One region of the Paenibacillus sp. P36 genome, then DNA from elsewhere that is predicted to be linked to it. Evidence: predicted binding sites of a transcription regulator. Region 1 holds the regulator's gene; the other holds the start of a gene.
The links. Region 1 encodes NrdR, which represses ribonucleotide reductase genes. Its sites were predicted from a motif close to AACACNATATATNGTGTT; they were not measured.

Region 1 (9,201 bases):
TACCCGAAGTCGAGACGGTCAAGCGCACACTGAACAATCTGATCACCGGTAAAACGATCGAGCAGGTTCAGGTCAGACTGCCCCGCATTATACAGAAACCTGATGATATTCAGATGTTTGAAGTGCTGCTGCAAGGGCAGCAGATCGAAACGATTGAGCGCAGAGGCAAGTTTTTACGATTTGTTTTAACGGATTACGTCATGGTCTCTCATCTGCGGATGGAAGGCCGCTATGGCCTGTACAGCACGGAAGATCCGCTTGAGTCTCATACGCATGTGCTATTTCGTTTTACCGACGGCAGCGAGCTGCGGTACAAGGATGTAAGACAATTCGGCACGATGCATTTGTTCCCGAGAGGGGAAGAGCTTACACAGCCGCCGCTGCATAAACTTGGTTTGGAGCCGCTGGATGAGGCCTTCACATTGGAAGCTTTCCGGGACCGGATCGCCCACAAAAAGACGAAGATTAAGCCGCTGCTCCTGAATCAAGAATATATTGTCGGCATCGGTAATATTTATGTAGACGAGTCCCTTTTCCTTGCCGGTATCCATCCGGAACGCGAGGCGTCGTCCCTCAGCAAGAAGGAGCTCATGCTGTTGCATGAGGCGATTATTCGTACGTTGAGCGATTCCGTTGAGGTGGGGGGATCTTCCATCAAATCGTATGTCAACGGCCAAGGTGAAATCGGCTTATTCCAGCATCAGCTGAACATTTATGGCAGACAGTCGCAAAGCTGCAAAACATGCGGCAGCGAAATCTACAAAACCGTGGTGGGCGGTCGCGGAACGCACATTTGTCCAACCTGTCAACCGTTAAAGCGAAAGAGAATCATAAAGAAGTCTGAGAAATAGGCACGTGAAGCGCGCCCTTCCCATATGATATGGAGTACTTAGCCCAGATGATGTGCTGCTATTCAGCTTATTGTCGTCAGTGGTAAAACTCTTAGGAGGGGTATTATGCTTCCGGTGCTTTCTTTGCTGGTTCTGGCTTTCGCAGTTTCATTGGACGGTTTCGGCGTTGGCGTCATGTACGGATTACGCAAAATTCGAATCCCATTTCTGTCTATTGGTATTATATCCCTTTGGTCTGGTATCATTATTTATAGTTCGATGCAAATTGGTGTCCTGATGTCTTCTTTTATGTCTCCCGAGTTTGCCAAACGGATCGGTGCACTCATTCTGATTGGGATTGGCATTTGGGCGCTTTACCAACAGAGACAACAGAAGTCGCAGGATCTCCAAGAGACAGCCAAGTCATCTGACGACCAGATATCTCTGAGCAGTATTCCCCCTTCCGGCAATGAGCCTGCCACACTCGATACGCTGCAAAGGACGAAGGAAATCCTGAATATTGAACTCAAGCGTTTTGGTTTGGTTATTCAAATTTTGCGTACACCCTCCATCGCTGATGTGGATAAATCGGGTAATATTTCAGCTTCCGAGGCTACTTTGCTAGGGCTAGCCCTTTCATTGGACGCATTTGGAGCGGGGATTGGCGCTGCATTAATTGGTTTTGTTCCTTTGTTAACGGCATCCGTAATTTCTATTTCGAGTGGTTCGTTTATTGCACTAGGCTTGCGCATTGGCTTTCGTTATGCGGAAATGACATGGATGAAGAAGTTATCGATTCTTCCGGGATGTGTACTTATTCTTATGGGTTTATTGAAAATGCTGTAGTAACAGGAATACATTTAGGAGAGATTTGCCTATGAATATCGGGTTAACAGGAGGAATCGCTTGCGGCAAAAGCACAGTTAGCGCCATGCTGGTTAGCCGCGGCGCTCTATTAGTAGATGCAGATCAAATCGCGCGCGATGTTGTCCAGCCCGGCAGCCCTGTTCTCGAACAGGTTGCTGCGCATTTTGGACAAGCGGTCATTCAGGAAGACGGCTCACTGCACCGTAAAAAGCTGGGTGAGATCGTTTTTGGAAATACGGATGCCCGTAAACAACTAGAACACATCTTGCATCCACCTATCCGCAAGATGATCAGAGAACAGATGGAAGCGTATGAGAAGCAATTTCCTGACAAACTGGTTGTCGTCGATATTCCTTTATTGTTTGAATCGGATCTATCTTTTATGTTCGAAGAGGTTCTGGTTGTGTATGTGCCTCCTCACATTCAGGTGGAACGTTTAATGAGAAGAGACAACTTAACGGAAAGCGCGGCCAACAACCGAATCAACGCACAAATGTCGATAGAAGAAAAACGCAAATTAGCGGATATCGTGATCGACAACAGCGGGACCTGGGAAGACACCTTAGCTTCGGTCGAACGGTTTTGGCTAGGGAAGGGGCTTTCATGAAGTTCTTGCGCAAAAAACGAGTGTTTGCCCTTTTACTCGTTTGTTTCGTTCTAGTCCTCTTTATGAACAGCGATTTTATAGGAAGAAAGTTGTATCCCATTTATTTTGAGCAGGAAATCAAGCAAAGTGCGGCGAAGCACAATATAGACCCTTTTCTCATTGCGGCCATCATCAGGGTGGAGACGAACTATAAGCATCATTTGGAATCAAAAAAAGGTGCTTTGGGGCTTATGCAGTTGATGCCAGACACGGCAGATTGGATTGTAGAGTCCACCAATTTGGGACCACACACCCAGGAAGATTTGTTAAAAGCGGATGTGAACATTAATCTCGGTTCTTGGTATTTAAGCTGGCTGAACAAACATTACAATGGAAATTTAATTTATGCGATTGCAGCTTATAATGCCGGACAAGGGAATGTGAATAAATGGAAGCAAACGAACGTATGGGACGGTTCACAGGAACGCATTGACCAAATTCCATTCGGCGAAACGCGTCATTATGTTCAACGAGTTATTTATTATTATGAGAAATACACCAAGCTTTACTCCGAACAATGGAAGAGTGTGCAATGATATCTCTACATAACAAAGAAGCATTGGACTAGCTCCTTTGTGGGGGCTTAAAGTCCAATGCTTCCCGTTTGCAGATTCAGCGGCTACTTCTACTCAAGATTACTTGAATTGACCAGCCAAAGATTGTTCTGCGATTTGCACCAGGCGACGAGTAATGTGACCACCGATGGCACCAGTGTCACGAGTAGCCATGTTACCGTAGTATCCATCTTGTGGGATAGAGATACCAAGTTCTTGGGCTACTTCGTATTTCAACTGATCCAACGCTGCGTTAGCTTGAGGAACAACTAGTGTGTTGCTGTTTCCTGCGCTCATGTCTGTTCACCTCCTTGTCGGTTGGTACTAGTATTGTGCGCACTTCTTCCTTGTTCATGACATGTAACATATGGTAATCCATCAGATAGAAGAGAAAGGAGAGATAGCGAATGAAGTGTCCGTTCTGTGATTATTCCGGTACGAAAGTGCTTGACTCACGTTCAGCTAATGAAAACAAATCGATCCGCCGTCGCCGGGAATGTGAGAAATGCGCCCGAAGATTCACCACCTTTGAGATGGTGGAAGAAACTCCGCTTATTGTGATTAAAAAAGATGGCAGCAGGGAAGAATTTAGTCGTGAGAAAATTTTAAGAGGCTTAATACGCGCTTGTGAGAAACGTCCGGTGTCCATGGAGAGACTCGAGATGCTCGTATCCGAAGTTGAGATGCAGCTTCGCACGACGGCTCATGCGGAAGTAGACAGTTTAGGCATTGGCGAAATCGTCATGGAGCAATTGTACCCAGTCGATGAAGTGGCTTACATTCGCTTCGCCTCCGTTTACCGGCAATTCAAGGACATTAACATGTTCCTCAAAGAGTTAACGCAAATATTGGGAAAGCATGATCCCGGCCTACTCCGGGACAAATAAAGAAAGCCGGTTCTGATTCGTTCGCTTGAACGTCTTCAGATCGGCTTTTATTTGTTAGATAGAATGAATAACGGTAGTGACTACTAAATTATTTGTTGTAGAAGTAGAAGACGAGATGGCTGTAAAAGAGAGCGTCTCTAAGACGACCGTAACGCCAATCGTAAGGGCATTGTTAATAGCCAGACTGGCCGTTGTTAGAGTCGTAAGCCCTCCAGCGATGAGAGTGCCATTCACGAATACATTGTAGTATCCATTGCTGCCTGGAACGGTAAGACCGTTAGCAGGCAAAGTCGTGCCAGAGTCATCCTTGAAGCTGGTGGAGGGAATGGTGGTTACACCTGAGAGAATGTTGCCTATGACGACAGTGGTTGTGAAGCGTTTGACCAGCGGCGTAATGGTCGTGGTGGTCGTTGTAGTAATGGTCCCCGAAACCGTGCTGGTTGCAGTCAAATGCAAGGTAATCAAACCTGAACTCATCGTCATTCTCCCTTTCTATCCACAATTCAAGGACTAATCTAGTATTCTGGTAATCTAGTATAGTATATGTCGTATATTTGGAAATTCTTGGATGATAGCATATAGAAAGAGCATGTACAAAAAAATGTTTCAATCCACTAAACTTTAAACCTTAAATGTGACAAAAAATAAGAAAAAGACAGCGGGATTCCCGTTGTCTTTTTGCTATGTTTATTCATAAAAAGCTATCATGACGCGATTTCCTTCGATTTTAAAAAAAATAATTCTATAGACACCAACCGACTGCATTTTTGTGGGCGTTCGTGCATAATTCTGTTATTGGGTACGTTTGTCCAGTTCACTCCTAAGAAATTGAATAAATCGAATTGATTCCTCGGGGGTAAGCAGGTTGTTATTAAACTTAAAGGAGAACATGTTCAAAATATCACTTTCCGGTAGATGCAGGTTAGCAATCAAGTTTTCCACATCCAAGCTCATGTTCCCATTCAACACAATCTTCTCCATCCTTATCAGCTCCTCCTAGTCATTTCTACATTAATCGGACGGAGGCGGTCTTGGCAGCTGGCTGACATTTTGGACATGTAAATCAAGCCAAATTAGTCCCTATAGCTTTGCGTCACCACTTTTCAGTGGTTTTGCCTTTGTCGTGCCGATTAATGCTTGTAAGAAAACTATATCACATTATTTCCAATTATTACATCTATTCGAAGGATGGTTGAAGCATATGTCCGTCAAATCCAATCAAATTCCAGGCTTTTCTTATGAATTAGATATTGTGAAGGTAGCCAACTCGTTAGGAATTGATCAAGATCGATTATTGGCTTATGTATATTCGAATATGGAGGCCAATAATCGGAGTGAGGATAGAGCCGCGCAGCCGATGATTAGGCTTGATGAGCATTCGTGATGACAAGAAAGAGCACTGCAGCCATAGCGGCGGCAGTGCTCTAATGGATTTACACCATGATTTTACAGATATCATTCGTGAATTCAACCGGATCTTGAAGCGGCAAGCCTTCGATGAGGAGAGCTTGGTTGTACAAGAGGGCTGTGTAAAGGTTCAGCTTCTCTTTGTCTTTTTCGAAAGCGTCCTTCAACGAGCCGAATACTTCATGGTTCATGTTGATTTCAAGCACTTTTTCGGCTTTCACATTCGGATTGTTCGGCATGGCATTCAGGATTTTTTCCATCTCAATCGTCACGTCACCGTCTGTAGACAGGCAAACCGGATGCTTTTTAAGACGTTTGGAGGCCTTGACATTCGTAACTTTACCGGACAATAAGCTGGTCATGTAGTCGAAAAGCTCTTTGTTATCGTTTGTTTCCGCTTCGGTTTCGGATTTATCATCCGCTTCAATGCCGAGATCGCCGCTGGAAACCGATTTGAATTCTTTTTCCTTGTAAGTCATGATCATTTTGATTGCGAATTCGTCGATATCGTCAGTGAAATACAAGATTTCATAGCCTTTATCCGTAACAAGCTCCGTTTGTGGAAGCTTATCGATGCGCTCCATGGATTCGCCGGATGCATAGTAAATGTACTTCTGATCTTCTGGCATTCTCGCGATGTATTCGTCGAGTGTAACGAGCTTTTTCTCCTTGGAGGAGTGGAACATCAACAGGTCCTGCAGAACGTCTTTATGTGTGCCGTAGTCGCTGTAGACGCCGAATTTGAGCTGACGGCCAAACGCTTTGTAGAAGGTTTCGTATTTCTCTCTCTCATCCTTCAGCATGGATTGAAGTTGGCCTTTGATTTTGCTCTGAATGTTTTTGGCAATCAGCTTTAATTGGCGATCATGCTGCAGCATCTCTCTGGAAATGTTCAGAGACAAGCTTTCGGAATCGACCATCCCTTTCACGAAGCTGAAATAGTCAGGCAGCAGGTCCGCGCATTTGTTCATAATCAAAACGCCGTTGGCGTATAGCTCCAAACCTTTTTCATATTCCTTGGAATAGTAGTCGAAAGGCATGCTTTCCGGAACAAAAAGGATCGCTTGGTAGACAACAGCCCCGTCCGCGCTAACATGAATATGCTTAAGCGGCTTATCGAAGCCGTAATGCTTCTCATGATAGAACTTCTCATAATCCTCAGGCGTTAGTTCGCTTTTGTTTTTTCTCCAGATAGGCACCATGCTGTTAAGCTGCTGCTCTTCTTGATAATCTTCGAATTCATTGTCCGTGCCTTCTTTGGGTCTTTTGCCGGCAACGTCCATTTTGATCGGATAACGAATGAAGTCAGAATATTTTTTGATGATCGCTTTCAGACGGTACTCGTCCAAATATTCGTCATAGTTGTCATCTTCGGTATTCGCTTTGATTTGCAGTACGATTTCTGTACCAATGGAATCTTTCTCGGCTGTTTCGATGGTATACCCATCAGCGCCGGTGGACTCCCATTTGTAAGCTGTGTCGCTGTCAAGCGCTTTACTTGTCACCGTAACAACATCCGCTACCATGAACGCGGAATAGAAGCCTACGCCGAATTGGCCGATGATATTGTGGCCGTCTTTGGCTTCGTTTTCTTTTTTGAACGCAAGAGAACCGCTTTTCGCAATGATCCCTAAATTGTTCTCCAAATCTTCTTTCGTCATCCCGATACCCGTATCGCGGATCGTTAACGTTCTGTTCGTTTTGTCTGCAATGACTTTAATAAAATAACTGTCTTTGTCAAATACCAATGAGTCGTCTGTGAGTGCTTTGTAGTAAATTTTATCAATGGCATCGCTGGAATTGGAGATGAGCTCTCTCAAGAAGATTTCTCTTTGCGTGTAAATGGAGTTAATCATCATTTCTAATAGTCTTTTGGACTCAGCCTGAAACTGTTTCTTTTCCACGGATAAATCTCCTTTCGATATGTAACAATAGTTCAATATTAGCACTCTCTCTACTTGAGTGCTACACATACTTTTTATATCATTCCGTTAATTCAATGTCAATTGCTATTCCCTGTTAAATTCCTGTTAAAATGATAAAAACGCCGTCTCTCTCTACCACTCAGAAGTGTTAGTGAGAAACGGCGTTTGTTTATTTCATAGAAGCCGCTGTACCGGACTTCAGGGCGATACTCGATTTCCGGTGATGCAGGCCATAATACAGCAGTGAAGAACATGCAACAACGATGCCTGCCACGAAGTACATCGTATGATAGTCGGTTTTGGATGCGACGAGGCCAAGCACAAGCGAGCCGATCCCATAGCCGGTATCGAAGAGCAAGAAATACGTGCCAGTGGCAAGTCCTCTGCGGTGAGCGGGCGCCGCCTGAATCGCGATGGTCTGAAAGCTCGGAAGCATGGCGCCGAAGCCAAGTCCCAGCAGTCCGCCGGCCACTAAAAAGGGCACGGGGGACGATGTCAGGCTGAGGCCAATCATGCCCAGCGTGAACAAAACAACGCCTGGGTAAACCAAGCCGTTAGGTCCTGAACGATCGAACCATTTGCCGGTAAACGGCCTGGAAATGACAATCATCAAAGCGAAGACCATGAAGAAGTAGCTGGCGTATTTCTCCAATCCGTTCGCTTTGGCATAAACGGACAGAAACGTTGTGATGGCGCCATAGGAGAAAGCGAGCACGCTGCCTGTCAGGGAAATCGGGATTGCCCGCGGCTCGATGAATTTTCTCCAGCCCTTTTCCGGTTTCATGGATGCCTGCACAACGCGCTGCGGAATGCGGAGGGATAACCCGAATAGAAGGGATAGAACGGCGAACACGATACAGACGCCAAACAGCAGCGCATTATTGTTAGATTGCATAATGGTTAAACCAAGAAACGGTCCGACAACCATTGCCAAGCTCATGAAAAGGCTGAAATAGCCGATGCCTTCACCCTTGCGGCGATCCGGCACAAGATCAATGGCTACAGCGCCCGCGGCTGTGGTAGCCATCCCAAAGCCGATGCCGTGCAAGAACCGTACGCCTAGCAAGACACCGTATTGGTGGATAAAAGGATACATCGCGGTGCAGATCATAAACAAGGCAAGGGCGAAGGAGATGATCTTCTTCCGATTCCACTCATCCATCCACTTGCCGGTTAACGGACGTAAAATAACGGTTGAGATAATAAAGATTGTCATCACCAGACCAATTTGCTGCTGCCCGGCATGCAACGTATCGGTGACAAAGATAGGCAAAGTTACGGCTAGAATATAAAACGTCATGAATAAAAAAAAGCTGCTGAGACATACAGCAACAAAATCGCGATTCCACAATTTCTGATCGGTCTCGGTACTCACTGTGATTCCTCCACTTCCTTAATGCGTGCATTGGCTTCTTGGGTGATTTGAATGAGCAGCGACTTGAGCAGGGAAGCCTGTTCCTCCGTAAAGCCGCTAAGCAGTGAAGCGATGACCTTCTGCTCAATCGGGGTGAGAATGTCATTCATCGCTCTGCCCTGATCGGTAATGAACGTCAGAAAGGAACGGCGATCCTGTTCATTAGCGCGGCGTTCAATCATTCCTTTACGCTCCAATTGGTCGAGGATTCGGGTAATATTCGTTTGATCCTTCTCCGCTCGATTTGCGAGCAGTTTCTGGGTAATCCCGTCCTCGCACGCCAGACGATGAAGCACGACCCACTGTTCCGTCGTCATATCGTAGGGCTGAAATTGAGAGCCCAAAAGCTGTGTCATTCGGCGCCCAGCATGATTCAGAATAAACCCGAAGGAATGATCCATCTGCATAACACAAACCTCCTCTGAAAATTAGTTGCTATAGCAATTATATTCTTGGCAAATATATTCGTCAATCATTTTAAGCTGCTTTGTATAAGAAAGTGGAGACCGGACATACTAATTTCAGACGGTGATTCAGAGAGGTGTTGTGTCGCATACAATGTAGACGAAATACCAGGGAAGTTGTTGTTGAATCTACCGTAAAGCGAGGAGATGTGCCGCAGGCCATTAATGTAGCTAAAAACTGCAGGAATGTGATGAGGTAGTTACCGA
Region 2 (9,201 bases), 250 kb from region 1:
CTGCACCAATCAATGAAGCGGCTAATGCTCGGGTACGCCGCTTATACAAATTCGCAAGATCAAGGATTAGACACATGCCAAGCGAAATACGAACGGATGCGCCGGTAATCCACTGATAAATGGACAAATAATCCATATGTTCGACAAAATGTCCAATACGTAGAAGCCGCCATTCTTCAAAAGTAGGATATCGTTGTTTGGCAGCCTCCAATGGACCAAACTCACTGATCGCGCCTAGAGTCGGACCAAAAGCCAGGCAGGCTAACAGCAGAGCAAGTAAAACATAATAAAATAAAGATTTTTTTGAAGCTTGCTGGTTTAGAAATATGATGATGACCAACTCCGACAATCCGCCGCCTAAATAAATCAGCCCTTTCAGAATAGGACTCCAACCGTTTTCAAGGACGGGAAAGATACTGGAGTAATCCTTATCCGGAATGTTCGCAAAGGAAATGTAGAAACCGAGCAAAGATACAGTCGGCAAAAAAATGCCGCATGCAATCATAATCATGCGTACACCAAAAACGCTGACAATCGCGGATAAACCACATAAGAATAGGGCGATAACAAGCACGGGGGTATGTGGTAAATAGGAGACATGCGTCCACATGACCGTATCTTTAACCGCGACGAAGACGAAAAAAATAAAATATACGATCCATGAACTCCGAAAAAGAAGGGAAGGTATGAAGCCATAGTTGATCTTGATCCAGTCTTGAATGTTACTTCCACTCGTTTTTTTACAGATGTAGTAAACCGGAATCATGAATACGCAGATGGGGACAGTCAATATTACGATGCTGATCCAAGCATCCCTTTGTACCGTCTCCAATAATAAAGGGACGAGTTGAACGTGATTCATTAGACCGACAGACATCATTAAAGTCATCATTATGAGCGCAAAGGGTAAATTCTTTTGAATCATGCATGAATCCCTCTCTGAGATGAAATGAGCTTGTTTTTTATATGGTTTACCTATTCCGGGAAAAATATCCCATATCACTATGTAATTAATAACAAGGAATGCAATCGATGGTGTGTTCTAATTTTTTACTCACTTATAGTGACCTCCAATTTTGCCTGCTCTATCGGCTGCAAGACCAGCTTTCATTAAACTTGAAGCCCTAATAATGGCTTTATCGAACACGCATTCGCTATGCAAGTTATATTTAGGTAATACAAAAATCCCCACCAGTGATTTAACAAGTGGGGAAATACTTATTTATTAAATTAGTTCTAGTTGACTTAAAAAAGCCAAGGCAAAGTAATTCTTTCCGAGCTCGAGAAATTCATCTTCCTTTAAGGGCGTAGTACACTGGAAATGTAATTGCAGTTGCAATACTTAAATAAACGAATGAGCTTGGGGTAATTAATTTCTTCATTTTATAGGCTCCTTACTTCCTTCAAATCCCATTAGTCATAGATATCTCTAAGGTGTACCATTATTATGGGTGATGAAGAAAATGTTTATTCCCCCAATGCTTCTCCAATATGCCAAAAACAATAAACCGTTTGATTGTATTCCTACATTCGCCGAATTGAAGTGAGATGGTATTCGGCTGATTGTATCAAATATGGATGAGCTTAACCTATATACAAAGAACACGAATGCAACAGCAAAATATCCGGAACTCCATAATCCACCGATTCCGAAAGGAACTATTCTTGATGGGGAAATCGTTGTTCTTGACGAACAAGGGCGAGCTGATTTCGAAGCCACAAATGCAGGCTTCCGCTCCAATAAGAAGCGAAAACCTGTCGTCTTCACGGCTTTTGACATCTTGTACCACCGAGGTTTAGACGTGACTGGATTGCCCTAGGTGCGACGGAAGCAGTTGCTTGAAGAGACACTTCAAGCAATGGAAAACTTTAGAATTATTCGGCCGATTAAAGGCAATGTAAAGGACTTTTTTAATATCGTTTGTCAAAATGGTCTTGAAGGTATTGTTATTAAGAAAAAAGAATCGAAATATGAAACTCTGCTCGTGAATCAATGATGCCAGTCTTTCAGTCATTTAAAAGTGGTGAGAGCAAAGATTACGTATATATCAAACCTGTGGTGCGCTGCAAAGTTAAATATACAGATTGGTACAGTTCCGGATCCATGCGGCTTCCAGTCTTCGAGGAATTTATAGTTTAGGAGATGACACCTATGAAATACCGAGTTATGCATAAAGAGACAGGCGAAGGGAAAACACTGACTCATTTAGAAGTAAATGATATGGATTATGATGTAAGTGGCCGCATTATTGTCTTCGATACAAACATGGAGGCATACTTTTTGATTGATGAAATTCAAGAGTACTGAATTGTCGAGAATCATTGGATTTCACCGAAAACATCAACGGGTCCCTTCATTGGAACAGGTTGAGAGGGCTTTTAATGATGCAATGGCTGGAGATATTGATGGAGCCCTGCGGCTTCTAGACTGGAAACGTCACTGCTTTTATGTAAAAAATGATTACGAAAGAGAAGTTATATCGAAGGTATTTAGATATTGCACCAATGTTTTAGAATAACAATTAAGCTTGGGGTACCAGTACAAGCAACTCATATATCCAAGCTACTTCATAATTATTAACATTAGCCAATCTATAAATATAGCTAACTAAACTTTCATCGCCATATACTTTTGGAACAAATAGTAATTTCATTCTATCTATTCATAGTTCCTCAGCTCCATTACTTTTACGATAAAAAAGGCAAACGATCAATGTTGTCGTTTGCCTTTTTGTATTTTCATTCATTTTTTTGTATAGATATAAATTTCTAAAGAATTCTACAACAAATCGTCTAACGAATTATGGAACAATTCTAATGAATTATGGAATTTCACACAACAACAAAAAAAAACCAGGGGCTCCCGCCCCCGGTCCTCTTATGAGCAGCGACTGTAGCCACAGTTCGCGCAATTCTTGCACCCTTCGCTGTTAATCAGCGAAGCGGAACCGCAAGACGGGCACAAGTCCTTCGTCGCGGCGCTAGCAGCGTTGCTGCCATGAGCGCCATGCGCGGCGTGCCCGCTAGGAGCAGCCACCGGTGCCGGAGCTGGCGCATCCAGCACTTCGCTCGTCGCGGTCACGTAGTTCCGCGCGTCGTCTTGCTCGTTCATCACTTCGTCGTGCTGCTCGAGCGCTTTGGCAACCGCGTCAGCGATCGACTCGACGCGGTTCGTGCCAAATCCAATGGCGCCGGAGCCGCCAATGCCTTTCAAGTGCTTCACGAGCAGCTTCACTTTGTCGCCGTGGTCGCCGTAACGCAAGAACAACGAGCACACGCGGCCTAGTGCTTCAGACATCGCAAAAACGTCTGATCCAGCTTTCCCCACATTGAGGAAAATTTCACTCGGCGTTCCGTTCATATCATTAATCGTAATATACGCCATGCCGAATGGTGTATTCACTTTATAGGTTGCGCCTCGCAGAATTTGCGGACGGCGCTTATATTGCTTATCGAAAACTTGCTCTGTTTTGGCGTCAACATTAACCGCAAGCTTGCCTGAGAGATTCGTTAAGCTGGCTTCTTCTTTCACAGCCTCCGCAGCTACTGCAACAGGTGCTGCTTCTGCCTTCTCAACTTTCTTCTCCTCTTTCTTATCAGAACTTGTGCTAAGAACTTGAACATCACGGCTTCCATCACGGTAGATAGTAACGCCTTTACAACCCAGATCAAAAGCCAATTCATATAACCGTTTGGTCTCTTCAACTGTGAAATCGGATGGGCAATTCGCTGTTTTGGAGATCGAACTGTCAACCCATTTCTGGATCGCTGCTTGTGCGCGAATATGATCTTCAGCCGTCAACGTCATGGAAGTTACAAAGTAATCCGGCAATTCCTGATTCGGATTGGCATCTTTCCATTCTTGAGCAATCGGTACATATTGTTTATCAAATCCTAGGCGGCTTTGGCGGAAATATTCAAAGGCAAAATACGGCTCAATCCCCGTCGAAGTGCCAACCATCGTCCCTGTGCTTCCCGTTGGAGCCTGCGTGATGACCGTTACGTTGCGCATACCGTTCAGCTTAATGGCTTCGCCAACTTCCGGGAATACCTTGGTCATATTTTTCATAAAGCCGCTCTCCAGGAACTTATCTGCAATAAACGCTTGGAAAGAACCTTTCTCAGCAGCGATTTCCGCTGATGCCAGATAAGCTTCTCTTGCCATGAAGCCGTAGATTCTGTCCAAAAATGCTAAGGATTCCGGACTGCCGTAACGAATTTTCAACTTAATCATGAGTTCCGCCAAGCCCATTGATCCTAGGCCTACGCGGCGTTCCTTCTGTTGATTCTCACGGTTTTCTTCAAAATGATATGGCGTTTTGTCAATGACATTATCAAGGAAACGCGTCGAGTAGCGAACAACCGTCGCCAGATCCGCCCAATCGACATCATGTTTCTCTGCATCATAAAATTTGGATAAGTTAATCGCCGACAAGTTGCAAACTCCCCAAGCTGGAAGCCCCTGCTCCCCACACGGATTCGTACAAATAATCGGGTTGAAATACCAACTATTCGACATTTGGTTGTAGTATTCCATGAACACAACACCAGGCTCAGCCGATTTCCAAGCGGACTCAATAATCGTGTGCCACACTTCACGAGCTCTGACTGTGCGATAAGGCTTGACGGCTTTGCCAAGCTGTTTCCAAGCTTCCAAATTGCCGTCCCATTTCTCATTATATTCAGGATCCGTTGTATCTGGGAATACAAGTTCCCACTCCAAATCTTCCTTCACGGCCTTCATAAATCCATTGCTTACGCAAACGGATAAATTGGCATTGGTGATTTGTCCCATGGTTGACTTCACCGTGATGAAATCTTCCAGATCTGGATGCCAATCATTGATCATCAGCATAAGTGCCCCACGACGGCTTCCGCCCTGCTCAATCAGACCTGTTGTATAGCTGAACAAACCGCCCCATGATACAGCACCGCTCGAAGAGCCGTTAACTCCTTTGACAACGGAACGGCGTGGTCGAAGGGAAGACAGATTGATCCCCACACCGCCGCCGCGTGACATGATTTCCGTCATTTCCGAAAGTGTGCTCATAATGCCGCCACGGCTATCGTGAGGAGATGGGATCACATAACAGTTGAACAGCGTTAATTCATCACTTGCGTCCGCTCCTGCCGCAATCCGTCCACCTGGAACAAGTTTCCAATCGTCCAAAATATATCTGAATTTCTCCGTCCATTCCCTGCGTTTCTCAGGTGTCGTTTCCACGGATGCCATGGCTCCGGCCAGACGGTCCCACATTTCTTCCGGTGTCTTTTCTATGTTTAATGTAAGCTTCTCAACTGCAGATTTGACTGTCTCGCCACTGCGTGTTCTTACTTGCACGATGTCGCCTTCACGGCTAATAATTTCGCCTACTTCTTTGGCTGGGAATTTGGGATCATCCTTCGTCAATACGAGTACGGTGTCCCCCACTTTAGCAAAGCTCGTATCCGCATTCTTAAGTGCGTAGCGATCCAAAAATATTTTCTCGCTTAACCCTTCCAGCCTCTTACCTGATTGCGAAATCCCCATTGATAAATGCCCTCCCAATAAGCTACAGATTCAGCTCCAACTAAATTGAAAATTACAATATCTGGTGTGAGAAATCCATTATACAACACTAGATATGGACCTTCGAATGGCCAAAGGACCAATTTTGTTTAATAAGACAAGTAATGATCGCTTTAGCTAGAATTTACTCGAAATCTCTCTTTATTTTATAGAAAGCGAGCTGGCGGTTCGTTGCTTTTGACGATGGCGTGTTCCTCTGCTAACCTATATTTAGGATACCACAATTCGTTCATTTTTAGAACATTTGTTCGTTATTTATTTTTCCTAAGGAGATGTTAAAGACATGTATTTTTATAAAAATGAATTTATGAATAAAGCGGACATTCAACTCTCGCCCGATGATCGCGGTTATTATTTTGGAGACGGTATATATGAAGTTTTCCGTGTCTATCAAGGTAAGCTGTATGAGCAGGATGCCCATATGCAGAGGCTTCAAAGAACCGCAAGCGAGGTGCGGCTTACACTCCCTTTTACCATCGAGAAAATCGGGCAAATTCTCACCGAGCTGGTGGACAAAAATAAGCTGATCGATGGCACCGTATATCTGCAAATCACCCGAGGCGAAGCTCCACGCGCGCATCCGTTTCCGACTCAGGCAGAACCGATCATGCTGGCCTACTGCACGGAAGTGCCAAGACCAACGGCAACCATACATAACGGGATCAAAGCGATTACTTTCGCCGATATTCGCTGGTTAAGATGCGATCTCAAAACACTCAATCTGCTGCCCAATGTCATGGCCAAGCAAGCAGCGCTCGATAACAACGTGCAGGAGGTTGTGCTGCATCGCGAAGGTACGGTGACGGAGTGCAGCGCGTCTAACCTGATGATAATCAAAGATGGCGTGCTTTATACGCATCCTGCGAATCATTTGATTTTGCATGGAATTACCCGAGCAGTCGTCTTGCGTTTAGCCAGAGGTTTGAATATGCCGGTTAAAGAAGAAGCTTTTACGACGGAACAGCTTATGACGGCTGACGAAGCCTTTATCTCAGGAACAACGGTAGAAATAACGCCAATTCTGGAAGTGGATGGCCGCACGATTGGAGCCGGCACGCCAGGTGAACATACCCGCAAGCTGCAAGAGGAGTTTGTTCGTACATTCTCGTAATCAGCAAAAAACCTAAGGCATCTGCCTTAGGTTTTTTAAATCCCCAAACGAGGAACGCCAGGGCGCTATTTCAGCGAAATCGAACGTGTACAGTGACGAAAGGGAACTTCAGGCCGTTATTTCGGAGTTTTCATACGAATATGCCCGTACGCACGCCTCATCATTATCGCCGCAAGTTCCACTCATCCGTCCCATATTTCTCTTGCACAAGACGATTGGTCAACTCGATCTCAAACGGTGTCAACGAGTCCTCAACCAGCTCCACGCCTAAACCGAGTCCAATTTCACGGCGGAACGCTTCTTCAACTTGCCCCAAGGTAACGGCCTCTTTCCCCTGTGCCCGCAGCAGCTCGTTAATGGCCACCGCTTTTTTCAAAAAGCTCGTCTTCATCCGCTCCGCCACCTTCTCGTTTGAGAAACGTAGCATACGGAACAGTTGGTCCGTATCCATATCGAGCAGGATCGAGCCGTGCTGCAGCACGACGTTCTTTTGCCGTACCTGCGCGCTGCCGGCGACTTTACGCCCCTCAACCACGAGCTCATACCAGGACGGAGAATCGAAACATGCAGCCGAGCCGGCAGAGGCATATTTCTCTTTCTCCTCATCGCTTGCAAGCTGCACCATCTCGGCGTTAAGTCCTAACGCCCGGAAACCTTGCAGCAGCCCTTCGCTCAGGACGCGGTAAGCATCCGTCACATTTCGGGGAATACCCGGATAATCCTCGGCCACAATGATGCTGTAGGTCAGTTCCTTATCATGCAGAACCGCTCTGCCTCCTGTCGGACGGCGTACGAAGCCAATGCCTTCATTCGCCACGGCCTCCTGATCGACCTCAGCTGCTTTTTGGAAATAACCGATCGACAGCGTTGCTGGATTCCATCCATAAAAACGCACCGTAGGAGGGACGATTCCCTCGCTATGAGCGGTCAAAATCGCTTCATCTAAAGCCATATTTTCAGCAGGAGAACGATCCCCCGTATGTATAAATCGCCATGCCGTCATCGAAATCTTCACCCTTTCTTTCCAACCATGCTTATCAAAAGACAACCTCTATCATACCACATAACCGCCTTAAGTTACGATTCCGCTCCCTCTCCAAGCTCCCGCCCTGATTTCCTCATCTGTTTTACCATGGAAAAAGTTATGAAAGCGCCTCTTATGGACATACTAACACGTATTCGGCGTTTAGCGCCCGTGCTTCATACAAGCTTAGGTTCACGAAGTCAGTTTTCTTACGAAAACTCTTAGGAGGGCACAACTATGCGTCAACATGAACAGCAAGAGAACATTCGCCCCATTCATCATCGGTTGGACATGCACTTTGAGAGGGACTGGTTTACTGAGCTGGATCATCGTGTGCGCGGAGGAGGGCCGTGGGACGATTGGACTTTGTACCAGCTCGCCTACGAATCGGAAGAGTCGGGGCTTATTTCTACATTTGATGAAATGCAGTGCCTCCCTCATTTGGGGCAGCTTGAGCCTATGGCTCATCAGATCGATACTGCGAAGCGAGTGCTTAATGAAATGCGCGGTCGAGCCATCTTGGCCGATGAGGTGGGACTCGGGAAAACGATTGAGGCTGGGCTGATTTTAAAAGAATACATGATCCGTGGATTGGTCCGCAAAACCCTTATCCTGGTGCCGGCATCCCTTGTCCTGCAATGGGTTCGTGAATTAAACACCAAATTCGGCATACCTGCCATCGCCCATAAAAAAGCGTACATGTGGCAGCAAAGCGACATTATCGTGGCCTCCATGGATACCGCAAAACGCGATCCTCACCGGGAAATCGTGATGGGTCTGGAATACGACATGCTGATTGTTGATGAAGCTCATAAATTAAAAAATAAAAAAACGACCAACTACACTTTCGTTAATGAGCTGCGCAAAAAATATTGCCTGCTGCTCACCGCCACGCCGGTTCAAAATGATTTGAAAGAGCTCTATAATCTCATCACCCTGCTCAAGCCCGGTCAACTCGGTGTTCACAGCTCCTTTAAGTCCAACTTCGTTGTCGGCAAAAGGATTCCGAAAAATGAGATTCAGCTGCAGCAGGAGCTATCCAAAGTGATGATCCGAAATCGTCGCGGCGACGGCGGTGTTCATTACACCAAGCGGGTGGTGAAAAATATCCCGCTGACGCTTTCACCGGACGAGCAGGCGCTCTATGACGGCGTCACCAATTTCGTCCGCACGAGGTATGCGGAGAGCTCCGGCGATTTAAACAGCATGCTTTCGCTCATCACACTCCAGCGCGAGGTCTGCTCCTCCAGGGATGCCGTCTTCATCACGCTCGTGAATTTGTTCAAAAAAACAGCGGAAGATTCGCCTGTACGCGCCAAAATATGGGAGCTTGTCGAGCTGATCCGCAGCATCAAATCGAATAGCAAAGCGGAAACCACCATGAAGCTCGTGCAGGAAATTAATGATAAAGTCATCATTTTCACGGAGTATCGCGCTTCCCAGGAGTATCTGCTCAACTATTTGAAAGAGCATAAAATTACAGCAGTCCCCTATCGC

Region 2: a site for NrdR is predicted at 5,582-5,599, ahead of ACKTT9_RS10945 (adenosylcobalamin-dependent ribonucleoside-diphosphate reductase). Genes of this name have one in related genera too.

Annotation. Positions count from the first base shown of each region.
Region 1 covers NZ_AP038372.1:2,133,606-2,142,806, forward strand. The annotation lists gene mutM (DNA-formamidopyrimidine glycosylase) at 1-851, shown strand, start outside; gene ACKTT9_RS09720 (MntP/YtaF family protein) at 957-1,676, shown strand; gene coaE (dephospho-CoA kinase) at 1,708-2,304, shown strand; gene ACKTT9_RS09730 (lytic transglycosylase domain-containing protein) at 2,301-2,879, shown strand; gene ACKTT9_RS09735 (alpha/beta-type small acid-soluble spore protein) at 2,979-3,194, opposite strand; gene nrdR (transcriptional regulator NrdR) at 3,305-3,784, shown strand; gene ACKTT9_RS09745 (DUF4183 domain-containing protein) at 3,839-4,261, opposite strand; gene ACKTT9_RS09750 (hypothetical protein) at 4,577-4,765, opposite strand; cyclic di-GMP riboswitch class I at 4,815-4,911, opposite strand; gene ACKTT9_RS09755 (hypothetical protein) at 4,986-5,168, shown strand; gene htpG (molecular chaperone HtpG) at 5,218-7,095, opposite strand; gene ACKTT9_RS09765 (MFS transporter) at 7,286-8,491, opposite strand; gene ACKTT9_RS09770 (MarR family winged helix-turn-helix transcriptional regulator) at 8,488-8,937, opposite strand.
Region 2 covers NZ_AP038372.1:2,384,880-2,394,080, reverse strand. The annotation lists gene ACKTT9_RS10965 (endospore germination permease) at 1-925, opposite strand, end outside; gene ACKTT9_RS10960 (hypothetical protein) at 1,554-1,820, shown strand; gene ACKTT9_RS10955 (hypothetical protein) at 1,860-1,997, shown strand; gene ACKTT9_RS10950 (hypothetical protein) at 2,153-2,308, shown strand; gene ACKTT9_RS10945 (adenosylcobalamin-dependent ribonucleoside-diphosphate reductase) at 2,879-5,530, opposite strand; gene dat (D-amino-acid transaminase) at 5,853-6,680, shown strand; gene ACKTT9_RS10935 (biotin/lipoate A/B protein ligase family protein) at 6,844-7,683, opposite strand; gene ACKTT9_RS10930 (DEAD/DEAH box helicase) at 7,942-9,201, shown strand, end outside.